2 linked regions of the Paraburkholderia fungorum genome follow. The protein of the gene in region 2 interacts with the protein of the main gene of each other region in a pairwise test. Links are inferred from orthologs where the notes say so. Each region holds a gene or a part of one and is shown on either strand. Other genes may lie near its edges.

The links.
Region 1: the proteins of recJ (region 2) and BLS41_RS01765 interact in binary tests that used the Escherichia coli proteins (3 or more experiments, as listed by UniProt). The link is inferred for Paraburkholderia fungorum from one-to-one orthologs.

What each region holds. Positions count from the first base shown.
Region 1 is NZ_FNKP01000001.1:384,520-392,750, forward strand. What follows is about bases 4,904-8,193. They hold BLS41_RS01765 (DNA topoisomerase III), read right to left. Parts: upstream 7,795-8,193; coding sequence 5,104-7,794; downstream 4,904-5,103. Other genes in these bases: BLS41_RS01760 (LysR family transcriptional regulator), read left to right, coding at 4,904-4,959; BLS41_RS01770 (thioredoxin family protein), read right to left, coding at 8,060-8,193. Outside these bases: BLS41_RS01745 (patatin-like phospholipase family protein), read left to right, coding at 1-102; BLS41_RS01750 (D-2-hydroxyacid dehydrogenase family protein), read right to left, coding at 268-1,281; BLS41_RS01755 (phosphoenolpyruvate carboxykinase (GTP)), read left to right, coding at 1,659-3,515; more of BLS41_RS01760, read left to right, coding at 3,859-4,903; more of BLS41_RS01770, read right to left, coding at 8,194-8,231.
Region 2 is NZ_FNKP01000001.1:2,523,136-2,530,929, reverse strand. The notes cover bases 429-3,281. They hold recJ (single-stranded-DNA-specific exonuclease RecJ), read right to left. Parts: upstream 2,782-3,281; coding sequence 1,075-2,781; downstream 429-1,074. Other genes in these bases: BLS41_RS11090 (regulator), read right to left, coding at 2,789-3,281. Also shown: more of BLS41_RS11090, read right to left, coding at 3,282-3,937; BLS41_RS11085 (hypothetical protein), read left to right, coding at 4,093-4,338; BLS41_RS11080 (lipoprotein-releasing ABC transporter permease subunit), read left to right, coding at 4,741-5,994; lipoprotein-releasing ABC transporter ATP-binding protein LolD, read left to right, coding at 5,987-6,730; BLS41_RS11070 (TatD family hydrolase), read left to right, coding at 6,767-7,555; BLS41_RS11065 (DNA internalization-related competence protein ComEC/Rec2), read left to right, coding at 7,667-7,794. UniProt on the Escherichia coli protein: Single-stranded-DNA-specific exonuclease.

The sequences.
Region 1 (8,231 bases), 2.1 Mb from region 2 along the record:
TCGCAGATGGCGCACGCGTATAACCTGGGGCGTGTCGACGGCGAGGCTTTTCTGGAGCGCATGCCGGATCTGCTGGAAGCGGGGGCACACGAGGCGCGGTGAGGGGCGTGGCGGCGAGCAGGCCCGCTAGACAAACGCTGAATGCTGCGTGTGTGCTGAAAAAATAGACCTCGCCGCGTGGCACCTGTCGAGCGTGCCAGCGCGGCCAAAGCCAATACGTAACGGTCAAAACGGTCAACGCTCGACGCGCACCCGCCCCGCAAAAAACTACCGCCGACGCCCGCCCTGCAACGCCTCGGGATTCGCCACGCTGGTCGTATCGCCAGAATCGAACGCCAGAATGTTGTTGAAAGCCGCGGTGAAATACAACTCGTAGCTCTCGCGTTCCACATAGCCGATGTGCGGTGTGCAGATCACGTTTTCCATCCGAAGCAGGCTGTAGCCCTGCAGGATCGGCTCGCTTTCATACACGTCGATGGCGACCATCCCCGGACGGTTGTGCGACAGCGCATTCACCAGCGCGTTTTCGTCGAGCAGTTCGGCCCGGCTTGTGTTCACGAGCAGCGCGGTCGGCTTCATCCGCATCAGGTCTTCCTGCTTGACGATGCCACGCGTGTCGTCATGCAGACGCAGATGCAGCGACAGCACGTCGCTCTGTTCGAACAACTCTTCACGGCTTTCGGCCACGCCATAACCATCGGCGCGAGCCGCTTCACGCGAATGCTCGCGGCCCCAGATCAGCACGTTCATGCCGAACGCCTTGCCGTATCCCGCGACCAGACGGCCGATCTTGCCGTAACCCCAGATGCCCAGCGTCTGACCGCGCAAAACCTGCCCCAAACCGAAGTTCGGCGGAAGCGCCGACGTCTTCAGACCGGATTGCTGCCAGGCCCCTTGCTTAAGGTTTGCCACGTATTGCGGAATGCGCCGCTGCGCCGCCATGATGAGAGCCCACGTCAGTTCGGCGGGTGCGATCGGCGAGCCAGTGCCTTCCAGCACGGCGATACCGCGTTCGGTACAAGCCGCCAGATCGATATGGCCGGCGACTTTGCCGGTCTGGCTGATCATGCGCAAACGCGGCAGTTTGTCGAGCAGTTGCGAGTTGATACGGGTACGTTCGCGAATCAGGACAAGCGCGTCGACTTCGGAAAGACGGCTCGCCAGCTGGCCGAGACCGCGCACGGTGTTGTTGAAAACTTTGACTTCATGGTCGGCCAGCAATTGAAAGCAATCGAGCTTACGAACGGCGTCCTGATAATCGTCGAGGATGGCAATCTTCATGGTATGTGTCTTGCGGCGCACCGTGACGGTGCGGAACGGAGTGTTATGCTGACTGTCCCACCATGTGACCCAGGTCACATGCCGGTCTGGCTGGATGCCTTACCGTAGAAGCTGCTGCGAAGAACGGCAGCGCCACGTTAAAGCTGATTGACATCGTTTTTAACAGTTTGTTGCGTGTTGAGGCAAGCCGCTTTACAGACGGTTGCAGAAGCCCCGTCAGCAGGCGTCTCCGCCCGACAAGCTGGTTGGCCCAGGTTGACCTGCGCAATTATGCGTCGAGTGGTGGAAACATCGGCGCGAAGAATTGAAATGCCTCTCGCATGCAGCGTCGCCGGGCTTGTACCGTTTTTCTATTGCTACAAAACGGAGACAGGTCGATGAATCATCCCTCATTCGAAGGACAGCCCGCTATCGAGGCGCCCGCGTGGGTCAAACACCGAAAACTGATCGACTGGGTTCAGCGGGTTGCCGCCAGAACCAAGCCGGACAGCATCGTCTGGTGTGACGGCTCGCAGGAGGAATACGACCGCCTGTGCGCACAGATGGTCGCGGCGGGCACCCTCAGGAAGCTCAATCCCACGAAACGTCCCAATTCTTATCTGGCATGGTCCGATCCATCCGACGTCGCGCGCGTCGAGGATCGCACGTTCATCTGCTCGCAACGCGCGGAAGATGCCGGCCCCACCAACAACTGGGTCGCCCCGGCCGAAATGCGCACTACGCTCGACGGTCTGTTCGAAGGCGCAATGCGCGGCCGCACGATGTACGTGGTGCCATTCTCGATGGGCCCGCTCGGCTCGCCGATCGCGCACATCGGCGTCGAATTGAGCGACAGCCCGTATGTGGTCACCAACATGCGCATCATGACGCGCATGGGTCGCAAGGTGTACGACGTGCTGGGCGAAGACGGCGAGTTCGTGCCCTGCGTCCACTCGGTCGGCGCGCCGCTTTCGGCGGGGGAGCAGGACGTCGCGTGGCCGTGCAACAAAACCAAGTACATCGTCCATTTCCCTGAATCGCGTGAAATCTGGAGCTACGGTTCGGGCTACGGCGGCAACGCGTTACTCGGCAAAAAATGTTTCGCGCTACGGATCGCGTCGACGATGGGCCGCGACGAAGGCTGGCTCGCCGAACACATGCTGATTCTCGGCGTGACGTCGCCGGAAGGGCGCAAGCATCATGTGGCGGCGGCGTTTCCGTCGGCGTGCGGCAAGACCAACTTCGCGATGCTGATTCCGCCGGAAGGTCTGAACGGCTGGAAAATCTCCACGATCGGCGACGATATCGCGTGGATCAAACCGGCTCAGGACGGCCGTCTGTACGCGATCAACCCCGAGGCCGGTTATTTCGGCGTTGCGCCGGGCACCAGCGAAAAGACCAACTTCAACGCGATGGCCACGCTGAAGGAAAACGTGATCTTCACGAACGTCGCGCTGACCGACGACGGCGACGTCTGGTGGGAGGGCATGACCGACGAGCCGCCCGCGCATCTGATCGACTGGCAAGGCAAGGACTGGACGCCGGCCAGCTCGAAGGAAAGCGGTCGCAAGGCGGCGCATCCGAACGCGCGCTTCACGGCGCCCGCGTCGCAATGTCCGTCGATCGACGCCGATTGGGAAAACCCGGCAGGTGTCGCGATCGATGCGTTCATTTTCGGCGGTCGCCGTTCGACCACCGTGCCGCTCGTCACCGAGGCGCGCAACTGGGTTGAAGGCGTCTACATGGCCGCGACCATGGGCTCGGAAACGACCGCTGCCGCTGCCGGCCAGCAGGGCGTGGTGCGCCGCGACCCGTTCGCGATGCTGCCGTTCTGCGGCTACAACATGAGCGACTACTTCGGCCACTGGCTGAAAACCGGCGAACGTCTGGAACAACTGAACGCGAAGCTGCCGAAAATCTTCTGCGTGAACTGGTTCCGTAAGGGCGCGGACGGCAAGTTCGTGTGGCCGGGTTTCGGCGAGAACATGCGCGTGTTGAGCTGGATGGTTGGCCGGATCGAAGGCACGACGCGAGGCGAGGAGCATACGTTCGGCGTGTCGCCGCACTATGACGACATCGACTGGCGCGGCTTGAATTTCAGCCGTGAGCAATTCGAGCAGGTCATTTCCGTCGATGACGCAGCGTGGCGCGACGAACTCGCGCTGCACGCCGACCTTTTTGACACATTGCAACAAGGGCTCCCGCCCGCGTTGCAGCAGACCAAACGCTCGCTCGAAGAGAAGCTCGCCGTCTAGCTACGTGAGTATTCACTCTCCTGAAAAGACCGCCTTCGGGCGGTTTTTTATTTGTGATCGATCCCCGAATAGCGATTTTTTCTGAATCCGCAATGCCGGAATGACCTTTGCATCTATTCGCACAAAAAAGACAGTTCAAGGTGCGGTGCAGCAGATTGTTTCTTTTTTCGGATCAATCGACGGTCATGCCCCACATTGGGGAGCAGAGTCGCACGAAAATTGACAATATTTCGGCTGTTGTGGGCAACTTATGCACGATTTCGCGAGTCGTAGGAGAATTCCAAGTTCGCTTCACTGGTTTTCACTAATTGTCAGGAAGCTGTAACACGGCAGGAGTTGTCCTATGGATCATTTGCAGTCGATGCGAGTTTTCGTCAAAGTGGCGGATCTCGGCAGTTTTGCCCGCGCTGCGAGCGCGATGGATATTTCCAACGCAGTTGCCACCCGTCACGTAGCCGACCTCGAAGGGCGTCTTGGTACGCGGCTGCTCAATCGCACAACCCGCAGCTTGTCTCTGACCGAATCGGGTCAGGTGTATCTCGAGCGTGCGCGCCAGATTCTCGACGAACTGGAAGACGTCGAACAGATGGTGGTCGCGCGCAATCATGAACCCGTCGGCACGTTGCGAATCGTCGCGCCGGTGGTGTTCGGGCTGCATAACCTCGCACCCGTACTTCAAACGTACGCGGAGCGCTATCCGAAAGTTATTCCCGATGTCACGCTGGTCGACCGGCAGGTCGATCTGGTCGAAGAAGGTTTCGACGTTGGCGTGGTGATCGCGCGGCAAATGCGCAGCGCGAGCATTGTCACGCGGCGTCTCACCACCGGTTGCATGACAGTGTGTGCAACGCCGGCTTATCTCGAGAAGCACGGCACGCCGACGCGTCCCGAGCATTTGCTGGAGCATCCGTGCCTGAGTCTGCCCTCTGAGTATTGGGGCGACGAACGTGTGTTCACGGGACCGGAAGGCGAAGTGCGTGTGCGTCCGTCTAACGTGATCGTCGCGAACAATACGGAAATGCTGCGGCAGTTTGCGTTGCTCGGCATGGGCATCGCGATTTTGCCGAGCTATCTGATTGGCCGTGATATGACGCGCGGGCGCCTCGTGCGTCTGCTCGGCGATTACCGCTTGCCGCAGGTCGAGATCAACATTGCGTATCCGAGCCGCCGTCACTTGCCGGCGAAGGTGCGCACGTTCATCGACCATCTGGTCGAGCATTTCAGCCAGACGCCGAACAGTCTGCTTGGCGAACAGTGGATCAAGGACGGGCTGGAGCGTCACACGACGTCGTCGTTTGATTCCGCCGACTCTTCGATGCCGCCGGAAGCATTCGACGGTGCTGAGCCGCTGTCGCGGCTGCTGGACAGCGAGTTGTCGCCGGTGTCGTCGAACCTGGCGAAGACGACGAATCGTCCTCGGCCGACGGCGTTGTCGCCGCTCTGAAAGATGGTTTAGCCGGCATGTGTCGCTGGTGAAAAAAAGGCGCAGTCACGTTAAGTGACTGCGCCTTTTTTTTGGCCATTGCGGAAGAGCGATTCAAGCAACGGGCTGGAAACAACCTGCGTTCCAGCCGTCACCGGCTCCCGATCAGGAGCCTGTTTTACGCGCTACCGCTTTCTTCGCAGGTGCTTTCTTGGCGGCAGCGGTTTTGGTCGCAGGCGCCTTCTTGGCCGCGGCCGTTTTCTTCGCCGCCACCTTCTTTGCCGGCGCTGTCTTCACGGCTACTGCTGTGCCTTCGTCGTCGGAGTCCGACTCCGCTTCCGGTGCAGCTTTGGCAGCCGACTTGGCCGCCGCAGTCTTGGCGGCAGTCTTCGCCGACGGTTCCTTCTTCTCGAACTCGAAGCCGACCTTGCCGTCGGGCTGCCGGACGAGGAACGCCTTGAAGTTGCGACCGGTGCGCGACGACTTGAAGTTGGTCAGCAGATCCGTGCGGCCCTCTTCGAGCAACTTCGCCATCTGCTCGCGGGCAATTTCCTGCTGCAAGATCACCTTGCCCGAACGGAAATCGCAAGTCTTCGGGTTGGCAACCGAGTTCTCGCAGACGTAGCTCATGCCGTGCTCGAACACGCGGCCCTTGCACTTCGGACACGCGCCGACCGGCTGCTGGTCGGAGAAATCAGGCGGTTCGCCGTCTTCGCCGCCCGCATCCTGACCGAAGTCGAATTCGAGCTTGTAGTTCTTGATTTCGTCGTCGAGCGACAGCTTCAGGATTGCCGAGAACGGACGGCCCATCTTGCTGCGGAAACCCGACAGCGGTCCGATCGTCTTGTTCTGCAACAGCTCTTCGACTTCCGGGATTTCGAACTGACGGCCGCCCGGAATCTTCGAGATCGAGAACTCGCATTTCGAGCACGCGAAACGCCGGTAGTTTTCCTTTACCTGACCGCCGCAATTCGGACAAGGTGTCTGCAACGTCGCGTAATCACCCGGGATCGTGTCCGAATCGTATTCCTTCGCGCGCTTGACGATGGTCTGCGTCATGCGGGCGATTTCCTGCATGAACGCGTCGCGCGGCAGGTTGCCGCGTTCCATTTGCGAGAGCTTGTATTCCCACTCGCCGGTCAATTCCGGTGCGGTCAGTTCCTTCACGCCGAGGCCGCGCAATAGCGTCATCAGCTGGAATGCCTTGGCGGTCGGAATCAGATCGCGGCCTTCGCGGATCAGATATTTCTCACCCAGCAGACCTTCAATGATGGCGGCGCGTGTAGCCGGCGTGCCGAGACCCTTGGCGGCCATTGCTTCGCGCAATTCGTCATCTTCGACGAGCTTGCCCGCGCCTTCCATCGCCGACAGCAACGTCGCCTCGTTGTAGCGTGCGGGCGGCTTCGTCACCAGTTGCTGGGCGGCGATCTTGTCGGTCTTGACCTTCTCGTCCTTCTGCACCGGGACGAGGTTCGCGTCTTCACCGCTGATTTCGCGGCCATAGACCTGCAGCCAGCCCGGTTCGACCAGCACCTTGCCTTCGGTCTTGAAATGATGACCGACCACTTCGGTGATCCGCGTGGTCACGCGATATTCGGCGGCCGGGAAGAACACCGACAGGAAGCGCTTCACGACCAGGTCGTAAAGCTTCTGCTCGGGCTCTGACAAATTCTTCGGCGCCTGCGCCGTCGGAATAATTGCGAAGTGGTCGCTGATCTTCGAGTTATCGAAGATGCGCTTGTTCGGCTTCACCCAGCCCTTGTCGAGCACCTGCTTCGCAAACGGCAGGTAGTTGTTGCTCTCCTTGAGCATGCCGAGCGTGTCCTTGACCGTATCCATATAGTCTTCCGGCAGCGCGCGAGCGTCGGTCCGGGGATAGGTCAACACCTTGTGCTTTTCGTACAGCGCCTGGGCAAGACCGAGCGTGTTCTTCGCCGAGAAGCCGAAGCGGCCATTGGCCTCGCGCTGAAGGCTGGTCAGGTCGAACAGTGCCGGCGACAGTTGCGTGGACGGCTTCGATTCTTCCGTCACGGTGCCGATCTGGCCGCGGCAGGCAGCGACGATCGTCTCGGCGGCAGGGAGCGCCCACAGACGCGAATCACGCTTTTCCGGATCGAACTCGTCGCGCTTGAATTTCGGGTCGAACCAGCGGCCTTCGTAGAAACCGTGCGCGCAGACGAACTCCGCCTTCACTTCCCAGTAATCGCGCGGCACGAAGCGGCGAATCTTTTCTTCGCGTTCGACGACGATAGACAGCGTCGGCGTCTGTACGCGCCCGACCGTGGTCAGGAAGAAGCCGCCGCCCTTGCTGTTGAACGCGGTCATTGCCCGCGTGCCGTTGATGCCGACCAGCCAGTCCGCTTCGGAGCGGCAGCGCGCGGCATCCGCGAGCGGTTGCATTTCTTCGTCGCTACGCAGACGTGCGAAGCCGTCACGGATCGCGCCGGCCGTCATCGATTGCAGCCACAGACGCTGTACCGGCTGTTTGGCTTTTGCGTGCTGCGCGATCAGGCGGAAAATCAGCTCGCCTTCGCGCCCCGCGTCGCATGCGTTGATCAGACGATCGACGTCTTTACGCTTGAGCAGCTTCGTCAGCACCTTCAGGCGCGACTCGCTCTTGGCGATCGGATTCAGATCGAAATGTGGCGGAATGACGGGCAGGTTGGCGAAGCTCCACTTGCCGCGCTTGACTTCGTAGTCTTCGGGCGCGGCAATTTCCAGCAAGTGGCCGACTGCCGAGGAAAGGACGTAGTCGTCGCTTTCGTAGTATTCGTCATGCTTGGTAAAGCCGCCCAAAGCGCGCGCGATGTCGTTCGCGACGGAAGGCTTTTCGGCGATGATCAGTGCTTTGGACATGACTCGATGTGAGGTTGGTAGATCCGGGTTGATGGCCTTGAGTGCGCTTTTGCTAGCGCGACCCTCGTTTGCGACCTTTGCGACCCATTAACGACCGCTTTATAGCACACGGCGCGAAGGCGGCGTGTCAAGTGCCATAAAATGCGCGCCATCATAATTGCGCGCTCTGTCATTGGGCAAGCAGCGTCAGACGTGCCGCGCGCTGTCTTGCGTAACGCTTCCGGCACCCTTTGCCGTCAAGCGCGGACGTCCGCTGATGGTTGCTCTAGGCAACCGTGAGCGCGGGCCGCAGCTTGGGCGCGCCGCTGACGCCGGGCACGGCCGTCAGGTCCGACAACATCCGTTCAACAATCGACGCCTGTGGCAAAACCGTACCGAAAAAACGTGTCGTGACCGAGTCTTCTATCAGGATGGTCGGGAAGTTCTCCACATCCAGA
Region 2 (7,794 bases):
CGCGATTTCAGCATGGCCATCGCTTCGGCGCGGTTGCGGTGCTGCGAACGGTCGTTCTGGCACTGCACGACGATGCCCGACGGCATGTGCGTGATACGCACCGCGGAGTCGGTCTTGTTGATGTGCTGACCGCCCGCGCCCGAAGCACGGTAGGTGTCGATACGCAGATCGGCCGGGTTGACGTCCACTTCGATCGAGTCGTCGATTTCCGGGTACACGAACACCGACGAAAACGACGTGTGACGGCCGCCCGACGAGTCGAACGGCGACTTGCGCACGAGGCGGTGCACACCGGTTTCGGTGCGCAGGAAGCCGTAAGCGTATTCGCCTTCGATCTTGATCGTCGCGTTCTTGATGCCCGCGACGTCGCCGTCGGTCTGTTCCAGCACTTCGGTCTTGAAGCCCTTGCGTTCGCAGTAGCGCAGGTACTGGCGCAGCAGCATGGACGCCCAGTCGCACGCCTCGGTGCCGCCCGCGCCGGCCTGGATGTCCAGGAACGCGTTGTTCGGGTCGGCCGGGTTGGCGAACATCCGGCGGAATTCCATGTCGGCGACACGTTGTTCGATGCCTTGCGCGTCGGATTCGCAGGCAAGCAGCGTTTCGTCGTCGGCTTCTTCGCGGGCCATGTCGAACAGGTCCTGCGCGTCGCGCAGGTCGTTATCGAGCGACGTGAGCTTGCCGACCGTGTCGTCGAGCAGTTTCTTTTCCCGGCCAAGGGCCTGGGCGTGTTTCGAGTCGTTCCAGACGTCCGGGTCTTCAAGTTCCCGGTTGACTTCGATTAGACGCAGTGCTTTGTCGTCGTAGTCAAAGATACCCCCGTAGCGAGTCTGCGCGAGTGCGCAGGTCCGCCAGTGAGGCTTCGATCGCGTTGAGACGTTCCGCTTCCATGTCGATCTTTTATAGCTTCGTAAAAAGACGAAATTATAGCCGATCGGCGGCCCGCGCCGGAGGCTCTTGAGCGATCCGGCGCGGGTTTGGGGTTGATTTTGCGGAGATTTTCGATGCCTGGACGGTGAAAGCGGGGCTGACGGTTTTCTGCTTCAGACGGCCCCGCTTACGTCAAACACGGCTCATTCAACTCGCCGCGTGCTCGACGATCAACTGCACCCGCGACACCCCGTTCCACGTATCGCTCGCCAGCCGGTAAGCGACCATGGTGCGGGCGGGCAGCGTATCGGTATGGTTGAACCAGATCGCGTTGAAGCGCTGACGGCCGCGCATCAGTTGCAGTTTCAGGTGCTTGTCCTTCACCAGCGCCTGCGACGCCACCTCGAATTCGCCCGAAAACACCGGCGCAGGGAAGCCTTGGCCCCACACGGCGGCGTCGAGCATTTCGACGAATTGCGGCGTGAAATAAGCGTCTTCGAGTTCGCCGTCGGTTTCCACGGTGCGCGACAGCGCGTCTTCAGACAGCCATTCGCGGCCGACCGCTTCGAACGCGGCGGTGAAGCGGGGCACGTCGGCGGCGGCGAGCGTCAGGCCGGCAGCCATCGCGTGGCCGCCGAACTTGACGATCAGGTTCGGTTCGCGCTTCGAGATCAGGTCGAGCGCGTCGCGCAGATGGAAGCCGGGAATCGAGCGGCCCGAGCCCTTGACGGTCTGGCCGCTGTCGTCGGCCAAAGCGAACGTGAACGACGGCCGGTGGAATTTCTCCTTCAGCCGTCCGGCGACAATCCCGATCACGCCCTGATGCCAGCCCGGATTGAACAGCGTGATCGTGGTCGCGCCTGCGGGGTCGATCGACGACAGGTCGTCGAGCGCCTGTTGCTGCATGCCCGCTTCGATCTCGCGACGCTCGCGGTTCATCGTGTCGAGTTGCTGCGCGAGATCCCAGGCGCGGCCGATGTCGTCGGTCGTCAGGCATTCGATCCCGAGCGACATGTCCGACAGACGGCCCGCCGCGTTCAGGCGCGGCCCGAGCGCGAAGCCGAGGTCGAAGCCCGACGCGTTGCGGGCGTCGCGCGCGGCGGCGCGAAAGAGGGCGGCGATGCCAGGCTGCATCTTGCCCTTGCGGATGCGCTGCAAACCTTGCGCGACCAGCACGCGGTTGTTGCCGTCGAGCTTGACCACGTCGGCGACCGTGCCGAGTGCGACCAGGTCGAGCAGGCCATCGAGACGCGGTTCGGGAAACGCGTCGCCGAAGGCGCCGCGGCGGCGCAATTCCGCCCGCAGTGCGAGCAGCACGTAAAACATCACGCCGACGCCCGCGAGGCATTTGCTCGGGAACGTGCAGCCCGGCTGGTTCGGATTGACGATCGCGCGCGCGGCGGGCAGTTCGTCGCCGGGCAAATGGTGGTCGGTGACCAGCACGTCGATGCCGAGCGCGTTAGCCGCTTCGACACCGTCGACGCTGGCGATGCCGTTATCGACCGTGATCAGCAGTTCCGGCTTGCCCGACGGATTGCGGGCCGCCAGCGCGACGATTTCCGGCGTCAGGCCGTAGCCGTATTCGAAACGGTTCGGCACCAGATAGTCGATCTGTCCACCGAACATGCGCAGCCCGCGCACCGCGACCGCGCAGGCGGTGGCGCCGTCGCAGTCGTAGTCGGCGACCACCAGCATGCGGCGCTTTTGCTGGATCGCGTCGGCGAGCAGGACGGCTGCGTCCTCGCAGCCTTTGAGCGCGACCGGCGGCACGAGCTTCGCAAGGCCGGTTTCGATCTCATCGGGCAGGCACACGCCGCGCGCGGCGTAAAGGCGCGCGAGCACCGGATGCAGGCCGTGGCGAGTGAGGATTTCGGCGTCGACGGGAGAACAGGCGCGCGTAACGATTTGGGTCATTCGGGAATTATTCGATGAAGAGCGAGGCAAGCACGCGCCGTCGCCAGAATTTGCGCAGATCGCCGCGCGTGACGGTCAGCGTGACCGAGCCGGTGTCGCCGCATAAGGTCAGGCCGAGTTCGGCGAGCCGGCCGGATTGCAGCGCGGCGAGCGCGGGCTCGAACCAGTCGCTTTGCAGCGCCGCGAAGGCGTCGTTCCAGCGTGCCCAGTCCTGCTCGATGTAGGGCGCGGAGAAGGGGTCGAGTTCGACGAGCGTGGGGTTTGATGCGGCGGTTGCGGTTGGGTTTCGGGCCGCGCTTGCGCTATTTGCACCGTGCCCGGCGCCTTCCCGCGCGGACCATGCGGCAAACGATGCCGGCGGTGCAGCCGTTTCGACACCGGCTGTCATGGCCAGCCCACGCGTGGCGGCGGCATCCGAGAAAACCTGCCCGAACGGGCTGCGCACCGTTTGCGCCGCGCCTTGCGCATGAAACCAGATCGAGTTCACCGCCGGCAGCCCGCGCGCCTCGCGCGCTTCGTTCACCGGATGCTCGAACCACGCCATCTGCACTTCGTTCTGCAGCTTCATCCACGCGCGCGAACGCTCGCCGGAATGCGCTTCGTGCGGCAGCCAGATTTCGATGTTGCGCCCGCTCGCGCGCAACGGCGACGCGCCCGCCAGCGTGCCGAAACCGTCGCCCGACAGATACCAGCGCGCGGGTTTCGGTGCTTCGATACGCACGCCGAGTTCTTCGATCAGCGGACGGGCTACTGCCAGCAAAGCAGCGGCGTCGGCGTCGGAGAGTTCGAGCGACGCGGGATCGATCAGCACCAGATGATCATGTGCGATACGTACGTGCACCGGTTGCACGCAGGCCCAGGTCGCCTCGCCGGGTTCGCCGCCGTCGGCGCGCAGCATGTACGGCGCGAGCGGGGCTTCGTCGGCGGCGGCTGCGTTGCCGGGCAGCGCGCTGAATTGCCGCGCCACCCAGCGCTCGTGCGGCAGCGTGCGCTGAAAATCTTCGCCGATCACCCGTTCGACCAGCGTCGCGCGCGCGATCAGGCGGTCGAGGGCGGGGCTGCGAATGTCGTGAAGGGCGGTGGAGGCGTCCGCTGCGGCAGGCAGCGCGAAGGGCAGGAGCAGATGGAGACGGTTGGCGAGCATGATGCTGCGCATTGTAGGGCAAAGAGTGTGCGAGTATTCCGCCATCGGCTATCCGCCCGGCAAAACGCGGCGGTGGCCGGCGCACCTGCCGGTCGCCTGGCCGGCGGGGCGTCGCAGCAATAGCAGCCGCGCGCGGCGGCACCGCGCACATGACGAGGGAGACCGGCATGTCGCGTGAACTCAAAACCGAGCAGGAATTGCTCGAACTGGTCGTGAAAGCGCTCGATGCAAACCCGGCGACGGCCGGCTGGATACCGACGGGTTTCCACGAAACCGTCGAGGATGAAACGGGCTGCAACTGGGACATCAGCCATCTGCACCGGGACCGTAAGGACGCGGATAAACGCGATGTCGCCAATACTGCGGCGGCAGGCGTTATCAACGGGTTGCGGGCGCGGTACAACTTGCGGTAAGCGTCTTGTAGACGGTGCAGGACTGCTGCGATCGGCGTTCGGCTGGTCAGCGAAGCCCTGACGATTGCCGCGCCGAAAAACTCCCCGTGCCGAGGGCCGATCCAGCCATTCCGCAAGCCACCTCATTCAGACGGCGTTTGCGCGAGCGGGCGGCATTGTATGGCAAACTTCGCGCTTGATCGGTAACTGTGACGGCAATCGCAGCCGCACACCATGCGTCGGAATACGGTGGCGCGCGCCTTGCTACGACGTAGCGCGCAACGCCGGAACCATCCGCGTCGCCGCCACACCAACGATCACGACGCTCGGGCCGCGCGTCGGGCGTTCCACGCCTCCCGCGCGCACTACAAGGTCGAAAAACGGCCCGGACCACGGGCCGGAAAAACGCAGAAAAGGATTCGCTTGAAATTTCCCTACGAATGGCAGATTGGCTGGCGCTATACCCGCGCCGGCAAACGCACGACCGGTAACGGCTTCATTTCGTTCATCGCGCTGGTGTCGATGTCGGGCATCGCACTCGGCGTCGCGGCGCTGATCGTCGTGTTGTCGGTGATGAACGGGTTCCAGAAAGAAGTGCGCGACCGGATGTTGTCGGTGCTCGCGCACGTCGAGATTTTTTCGCCGACCGGGTCGATGCCCGACTGGCAACTGACCGCCAAGGAAGCGCGTCAGAACAAGGAAGTGATCGGCGCGGCGCCCTATGTCGAAGCACAGGCGCTGCTGACGCGCCAGGACGCCGTGAGCGGCGTGGCGCTGCGCGGCGTCGAGCCGTCGCTCGAACCGGAAGTGTCGGATATCGGCAAGGAAATGAAAGGCGGCAAGCTGTCCGACCTCGTGCCCGGCGATTTCGGCATCGTGCTCGGCGCAGACCTCGCGACCAACCTCGGCGTGCAGGTCAACGACAAGATCACGCTCGTCGCCCCCGAAGGCACCATCACCCCGGCGGGCATGCTGCCGAGGCTGAAGCAGTTCACCGTGGTCGGCATCTTCGAATCGGGGCATTACGAATACGACAGCACGCTCGCGCTGATCAACATCAAGGACGCGCAGGCGCTGTTCCGGCTGCCCGCGCCAACCGGCGTGCGATTACGTCTGACCGACATGCAGCGCGCGCCGGAAGTCGCGCATCAACTGGCACGCACATTGTCGGGCGATCTCTATATTCGCGACTGGACGCAGCAGAACAAGACCTGGTTCTCCGCCGTGCAGATCGAGAAGCGCATGATGTTCATCATCCTCACGTTGATCATCGCGGTGGCGGCGTTCAATCTCGTGTCGTCGCTGGTGATGACGGTGACCAACAAGCAGGCCGACATCGCGATTCTGCGCACGCTCGGCGCGCAGCCCGGCTCGATCATGAAAATTTTCGTGGTGCAGGGCGTGACGATCGGCTTTATCGGCACGGCGACCGGCGTCGCGCTCGGCTGCCTGATCGCGTGGAGCATTCCGTGGCTCGTACCGATGATCGAGCACCTGCTCGGCGTGCAGTTCCTGCCGCCGTCGGTGTACTTCATCAGCGAATTGCCGTCTGAACTGATTCCCGCCGACGTCGCGCGCATCGGCATCATCGCGTTCGTCATGTCGGCGCTGGCGACGCTTTACCCGAGCTGGCGCGGTGCGAAAGTCCGTCCTGCGGAGGCACTGCGTTATGAATGACCGTTCCGCGAATCTATCCATGGCCTCTGTCGATAACACCCCGTACCCCTACGTGCTGGAAGCCTCCGGTATTTCCAAAGCGTTCGTGCAGGGCGGTCTGAATGTACAGGTGCTCAACAACACGCAACTGAGCGTGCGGCGCGGCGAAAAGCTGGCGATCGTCGGCGCGTCGGGTTCGGGCAAAAGCACGCTGCTGCACGTGCTCGGCGGGCTCGACGATCCGAGCGCCGGCCATGTCTCGGTGATGGGCAAGCCGTTCACGAAACTCTCCGAGCGTGAGCGCAACGACCTGCGCAATCGCGCGCTGGGATTCGTGTATCAGTTCCATCATCTGTTGCCCGAATTCACCGCGCTCGACAACGTCGCGATGCCGCTGCGAATTCGCCGGATGACCACCGAAGCCGCGCGCAAGGAAGCGCTCGACGTGCTCGAGCGTGTCGGTATGGGGCATCGGGCGAAACATCGTCCGGGCGAGTTGTCGGGCGGCGAGCGTCAGCGCGTTGCCATCGCGCGGGCGCTGGTCACCAAACCGGCCTGCGTGCTGGCCGACGAGCCGACCGGCAATCTCGACGGCGGCACCGCGGACACGGTCTTCAACCTGATGCTCGAACTGTCGCAAACGCTCGAAACCAGCTTTGTGATCGTCACGCACGATCCCGAACTGGCAGGCCGCTGCGACCGCATCATGCGTTTGCGCGACGGCGTGCTTTACGAAGAGCCGCCGGTTCCGGTCTAAGCGCGAATCGTTGCGCCGCCGCTAGCGAGGCCCGTCATGTGGATCGATACGCACTGTCATCTCGACGCGTCGGAATTCGATGCCGATCGCGCCGAGGTTGCGGCGTCGGCGCATCGCGTGGGCGTTGGCCGCATCGTGATTCCGGCGATCGGCCGGCAGAACTTCGAGGCGGTGCGTGAACTGGCGCATCAAGTGGAGGGCGGGGCGTATGCGCTCGGCATTCATCCGCTGTTCACGCCGGGTGCCGAAGACGGCGATCTCGATCTGCTGCGCATGGAGATCGAGGCGAGTCTGGACGATCCACTGTTCGTCGGTATCGGCGAGATCGGGCTCGATTATTTTGTCGACGGTCTTGACGATGCGCGTCAGCAGTTCTTCTACAACGGCCAGCTGCAACTCGCACGCGAATTCGATCTGCCGGTGATTTGCCACGTGCGCAAATCGCAGGATCAGGTGATCAAAGGGCTGCGTCGGCATCAGATTCATCGCGGCATCGCGCACGCGTTCAATGGCAGTTTCCAGCAGGCCCAGGCCTATATCGACCAGGGGATGCATCTTGGCTTCGGCGGCAATCTGACGTTCGAGCGCGCGCGGCAGATTCGCCGTCTCGCCGAACAATTGCCGTTCGACGCGCTGGTCGTCGAAACCGACGCGCCCGACATCGCGCCGTCGTGGATGTATAAGCAGCGCAACTCGCCCGAGCAGATTCCGGCGATCGGCGCGGGCCTCGCGGACCTGCGCGGAATGACCGCCGACGAAGCCGCCTTAGGCACAACGGCCAACGCGCTCGCAGCACTGCCCCGGCTGGCCCTTTCCTCTGCATAATCAATCTCGTTGATCTTGTGGTTCGCGTCGGGCGAAACCCATGCCCGGCGGGCTCGCTGACGCCTGTTCGTCGCGCGTCGTTTCGTCCCGCGCCAGGTGGACGGAGGGCGGATGCGGGCAGGATGGTGCGGATTTGCGTTGGGCGTGATCGGCTTGCAGCGGCAGGCTGCGTTGCCGGGGTGGGGCGGCTGGTTCGGGCTGGTGGTGCTCGGCATCGTGGCGATTGGTGTCGCGGCGTG